Regions from separate parts of the Shewanella sp. MF05960 genome, predicted to be linked through region 1. Evidence: predicted binding sites of a transcription regulator. Region 1 holds the regulator's gene; the other holds the start of a gene.
The links. The regulator MetJ, encoded in region 1, represses methionine synthesis genes. The targets are predictions, from matches to a motif close to TAGACGTCTAGACGTCTA.
Positions count from the first base shown of each region.

Region 2: metK (methionine adenosyltransferase) is a predicted target of MetJ. The motif match lies at 1,771-1,788, and genes of this name have one in related genera.

Region 1 is NZ_JBOZPS010000004.1:279,612-282,825, forward strand. It holds gene metB (cystathionine gamma-synthase) at 1-1,055, opposite strand, end outside; gene metJ (met regulon transcriptional regulator MetJ) at 1,266-1,580, shown strand; gene ACROAE_RS06095 (sulfite exporter TauE/SafE family protein) at 1,650-2,390, shown strand; gene ACROAE_RS06100 (c-type cytochrome) at 2,646-2,975, shown strand; gene ACROAE_RS06105 (DUF3373 domain-containing protein) at 3,127-3,214, shown strand, end outside.
Region 2 is NZ_JBOZPS010000012.1:34,450-37,663, reverse strand. It holds gene ACROAE_RS13210 (hypothetical protein) at 1-515, opposite strand, end outside; gene metK (methionine adenosyltransferase) at 589-1,740, opposite strand; gene tkt (transketolase) at 2,283-3,214, shown strand, end outside.

The DNA.
Region 1 (3,214 bases):
TCTTGGCGTGCTTCTGCATCCATTGCTCTGTGGGTCATCGTGGCCGGAACGGCGACTAAACTTTCCACTCCGCCTAAACTTTCAGCAACACTGAACAATGTCAGCGCATTTAAAAATGCCACCACTTCGGCCTCGCCACCTTGCAATTCAAAACTTAACATAGCACCAAAGCCTTGTTGTTGTTTTGCCGCAATTTCGTGACCTGGATGGTCTTTTAAACCGGGATAGTACACTTTAGCAACTACGTCGCTGGCATTAAGTAGTTCTACAATCTTTTGTGCGTTACGTTGATGCTCTCGAATACGCACTGCTAGTGTGCGTAAACCGCGTAAGGTTAAGTAACTGTCAAACGCAGAACCGGTTAACCCAAGGGTATTTGACCACCAATGTAACAGTTCGCCTACTTCAGGATCTTTGGCTACAACCGCACCGCCAACCACATCGCTGTGGCCATTAATGTATTTAGTGGTTGAGTGAATAACGATGTCAGCCCCCAACAATAACGGTTGCTGTAAAATGGGTGATAAAAAGGTGTTATCTACCGCAACTAATGCCCCTACATCACGACAAGCACGGCTAATCGCTTCAATATCAACAACGCGCAGTAATGGATTTGACGGGGTTTCTAACCACACTATTTTAGGTTTTTGCGCTATCGCTTGGCTCAATGCTTGAGCATCGGTTTGGTCGACAACCACTAATTTAAATTGGCCTTTTTTAGCCAAATTGGTAAACAAGCGATAACTGCCACCATAACAGTCGTGCGGAACCACTAATAAATCATCAGGGCCGAGTAAGCTGGTCACCAATGTAATGGCCGCCATACCTGTGCATGTCACCACTCCGGTTGCACCTTGCTCAAGTTTTGCCAGCGCGTCACCTAATATGCAACGAGTAGGATTGCCTGATCGGCTGTAGTCAAATTCGCGCGGATTTTTATGGCCGTCGAACGAATAATTTGTCGATAAATAAATCGGTGGTACTACGGCTCCATGTTGTGTGTCTGATTCTATACCCTGGCGAACGGCCAATGTGGCGCTTTGATACTTAGTCATAAAGACTCCTAAAAATTCACAAACACACAAAATAGATGTCTAGACGTCCAAATTTACCTAAGAGGTTAGCGTACGTCAACCTAAATTAGACGTTTAGACGTCTAAACATAAAGAAATCTATTTGCAATCGTCACTAAATAGTAGCAATAATTTGACTAGAGATTGTAAGGGGTTAAAATCTGCCCCGTATTTATCGTTAAGGGTAAGTTAATGACTGAGTGGAATGGCGAATATATCAGCCCATATGCCGAACACGGCAAAAAGAATGAACAAGTAAAAAAGATTACAGTTTCTATCCCTTTAAAAGTATTAAAAGTACTGACAGATGAGCGTACCCGTCGCCAGATAAACAATCTGCGTCATGCGACCAACAGTGAACTGTTATGCGAGGCATTTTTGCATGCATACACAGGCCAACCATTACCTCATGACGGTGATTTATCCAAAGATGAACCGGATAGCATTCCAAGTGAAGCGAAAAAGTTAATGGATGAGATGGGTATTGAGTGGGAAGAAATGGAATAACCCACAGACTTAATCAACAGACTTTGAAGCGACCCTAATAAGAAGTCGTGATATTTTTATAGAGAACTTATGATGTCATTTATCGATCCATCTACATTGATACTGGCATCAGTTATCGTTTTTTTTGGCGCGCTAACCCAAAGCTTAATTGGCTTTGGGTTAGCCGTTGTCGCAAGCCCTCTGCTGTATATTGTGAATCCCCAACTTGTCCCTGTCCCCATAATTGTCATGGGATTTGCCATTTCGGCAATGACCTTATACCGAGAGCGCGGACACCTGCAATTTAATGGCTTGCAGTACGCCTTACTCGGGCGGATCCCCGGTGGATTTGTGGGCGCAGGATTATTACTGTTTGCCCCGCAAGCCATACTCGGCTTAATTATTGCGGCTATCGTATACATTGCTGTGATTCTGAGTGTTTACAAGATTACCGCCCCCATCAACCGTGTAAGCTTATTTATTGCTGGAGTATTCTCCGGTATTTTTGGCAACATCGCCGCGATTGGTGGCCCACCGATGGCGATTTTACTCGCCGGACAAGATGCCAGCCAATTTAGAGCGGCATTGTCAGCCTTTTTTGTGTTCAGTTCGCTGATTGCGTTAGCCATTTTAGCCGTGGTCGGTTTAGTAGAAATAAAGCATTTGTGGTTGTCACTGATGCTGCTACCGTCAGTCATTAGCGGCTATCTTGTCTCTGGTTTGTTAATCAACCACGTCGATAAAAACAAAACCCGTCTTGCCACTCTCGTGCTCTGCAGCATCAGCGCCACGGTTTTAGTGGTTAAATCAGTGATGGCATTAGCCAGCTAACCCTAAAAGCGATCTCTTTTTACATCTCAAAATATACCCTTACCCGCCTATCAAGCATCCAGCCAAATTAGCAATAGATCTGCGTCACACAAGTTCATTAGATTTTTTTCAATTAACTTTTTTTCAATTAGATTTTTCTCATGAATATGATCTACTTCAAATTAACAATACCTCTTTTTAGGTAACATTATTTACAGCAAAGCAATACAGCAATATTGCTAAGGCACAACCTATAAAAGCCCATAGAGGATAAACATGATGAACACTTATATGAAAGTTGGTATCGCAGTCGCTATTGCATTATCTCTCGGTAGCCAGGTCATGGCAGCCGATGGCGGCAACCCTAAAAAAGGTAAACACCTGTACAAAAAAGAATGTAAAGCCTGCCACAGTGCCAATAGCGAAGGTCAAGAGCTCACCCCGATGAGCAAAACCATGAGCCAATGGGATCGCTTCTTCTCGCGCGACAAACACAAAGCAAAACCTGCCGTTTTTGAGGCATTGTCTGAACAAGAACTAAAAGATATTCAACAGTTTTTGTATGACCATGCTGCCGACTCAGACCAGCCAGCAACCTGCGGCTAAGTCAGCCCAGCTGATCAACGTTTCTGAGTAAACGCCAACATCAGCCAGTAACCGAATCGAATTAAAAAATAATGAGGCTTAGCCTCAGGGAATCTGACAACCAAAATTTGCTTAATTGATTCAATATTAGGCAAATACGGGGAGAAACATCATGAGAACACTTATCTCAATACTGGTTGCTAACGCGCTCTTTATGAGTGGTGCAGCCGTAGCAACTGACACCGATGTACAAAAAATTG
Region 2 (3,214 bases), on a different contig from region 1:
AATTGCATTATCTCTGCAGGAACTTGAGCTATATGAGCGGGTTGTAACCACTGAAATTGTTGTTGCTGCTGATATAACGCCTGCAAGCTGATATCCGTAAAAAGGAAGCACTTTTGCGGTATTAATGTGGGCGCAATAAATTGAAGTAGTTGAGTCGCTAGTTTTTTACCCCGCAGGTGCGGCGCCACTAATAAGCCGCTGATCAGCTGATATTGACCAACATGTTTAATTCTTACAGCAGCAATGATTTCGCGAGACTCCAAACCTTCACGACCAGAGGTGATAGTTGAATTTACCTCATTGTGTGGCAACGCTTGCGGATTAGCCGTATCGAGTGCTTTAACATCCTCTTGATAAATAACCGCAACAGACTCTTTGCTCGATACTCTGGCATAAGCCATATGTTGGCGATAAAACAACTTAATTGCTGACCACTGCTTTATTTGCTGCAACGATGCAGCGCAATGCTCATATTGAGTGGGTAAGTTAGTCTCTACCCAGCGGATGTTTATCATAATGTTTATTTTTCTAATGTTAACAAAAAACCGCCATGCGGCGGTTTTTGTGTAGGCTGGACAGCTCGGTTAATTATAAACCGGCGTCAGCACGTAATGCTTCAGCTTTGTCTGTCGCTTCCCATGGGAAAATATCGCGACCAAAGTGTCCATAAGCTGCCGTTTGTTGGTAGATTGGGCGAGCCAAATCTAACATCGCGGTTAAGCCATATGGGCGTAATTCAAAGTGTTGACGTACTAACTTAATCAATACTTCTTCAGACACTTTACCTGTACCGAATGTTTCGATACTGATTGAGGTTGGTTCTGCAACACCAATTGCATAAGACACTTGAAGCTCACAGCGATCAGCAAGACCGGCAGCAACAATGTTTTTAGCAACATAACGTGCCGCATAAGCTGCGCTACGGTCTACTTTTGATGGGTCTTTACCAGAGAAAGCACCACCACCGTGACGTGCCATACCGCCGTAGGTGTCAACAATGATCTTACGACCTGTTAAACCACAATCGCCAACAGGACCACCAATGACAAAACGACCGGTAGGGTTAATAAAGTATTTAGTGTCTTTATTTAACCACTGTGCAGGTAATACTGGCTTAATAATGGTTTCCATTACGGCTTCAATCAAATCAGCTTGGGTAACATCTTCACGGTGTTGAGTTGACAGTACGATTGCATCAATACCAATAATTTTGCCGTCGTCGTATGCAAAAGTGACCTGGCTTTTTGCATCAGGGCGTAACCAAGGCAAGGTGCCGTCTTTACGAACTTCAGACTGACGCTTCACTAATTTGTGGGCATAAGTAATTGGTGCTGGCATTAATACGTCGGTTTCATTGCTGGCATAACCAAACATTAACCCTTGGTCGCCCGCGCCTTGCTCTGCAGGATCTGAACGGTCAACACCTTGGTTAATATCTGGAGACTGTTTGCCAATCGCATTTAAAACTGCACATGAATCGGCATCAAAACCCATATCTGAATTGGTATAACCGATTTCGCGTACCGTTTTACGGGTAATTTCTTCAATATCGACCCAAGCAGAAGTGGTGACTTCACCACCGACTAATACCATGCCTGTTTTAACATATGTTTCGCACGCAACACGAGCTTTAGGATCTTGCTCAAGGATTGCGTCTAATACCGCATCAGAAATCTGATCGGCGATTTTATCTGGATGACCTTCTGAGACCGACTCAGAGGTAAACAAGTGCTTTGCCATAATAGGAGAATCTCGTTGGTTGCATTTGAATATACGTCTAGACGTCTATTTTAGTCGAAATCGAAATCGATAACACCCCCTAATACGAATTTAACTGGAGAATTGTGCAGTGGTGCATGAATATTTTTTATTTACAAGGAGGATGTTTAGCTTTGAGGTTAATTAACTTTATGATTAAAAAGGTTTTTAAAGTTTTATTTTGTTCTGTTTTAATCACTTTAGTATCATTAATTGAACAATGTTAAGGTTGGTTATTGGGTATTAGCTAAAGATGTAATATGTTTTTTTACTGATGTTGAGTTGCTTTTTAGCTTGACTGTCAATAAATAATTACTCAAAACATCAATGTCTCAGATTGGTTTTTACTTTTGAGAGGTGGTGTATAAAATTGAGCTGTTTTGAGACCTGTAGTGGTCAAAAATGTGCTTTATTAGCGACAAAAAATGTAATGAGAGAAATTTTAATTTGCGTCACATCGCCTTGTAGGGGAAAATATGGCTTCACAATTGCCCGTTAGACCTTACAAACAAGCAGGAGAGAGCATGTCATCTCGTAAAGTACTCGCTAACGCTATTCGCGCCCTAAGTATGGATGCGGTTCAAAAAGCCAATTCTGGTCATCCAGGTGCCCCAATGGGGATGGCTGATATCGCCGAAGTGCTATGGAATGATTTTCTAAAGCACAATCCAACTAATCCTAACTGGGTCGATCGCGATCGTTTTGTTCTGTCAAACGGTCATGGCTCTATGCTTATCTACTCTTTACTGCATTTATCTGGTTATGAATTGCCTATCGAAGAGCTAAAGCAATTCCGTCAGTTGCATTCTAAAACACCTGGTCATCCTGAATATGGTTATACCCCTGGTGTTGAAACCACAACGGGTCCTTTAGGTGCTGGTATCAGTAACGCTGTGGGTATGGCGATTGCGGAAAAAACCCTAGCTGCACAGTTTAACCGTCCTGGTCACGATATTGTTGACCACTACACTTATTGTTTCTTAGGTGACGGTTGTTTAATGGAAGGTATTTCTCACGAAGCCAGTTCATTAGCCGGTACATTAGGCCTTGGTAAGTTAGTGGCATTTTGGGATGACAACGGTATTTCTATCGATGGTCATGTTGAAGGTTGGTTTACTGACGATACCCCTAAGCGTTTTGAAGCTTACGGCTGGCATGTTATTGCGGGTGTTGATGGTCATAATCCTGATGCTATCCGTGCCGCAATTGAAGAAGCTAAGTCTGTAACAGATAAGCCATCTATGATTTGCTGTAAAACCATTATTGGTTTTGGTTCGCCAAATAAGTCTGGCAGCCATGACTGTCACGGCGCGCCACTAGGTGATGCTGAAATTGCAGCCGCACGTGAATTCTTAAACTGGCCACATGCGCCGTTTGATATTCCGTCTGACGTGTATGCTGGTTGGGATGCTAAGCAAAAAGGTGTGGCTAACGAATCATTATGGAATGATAAGTT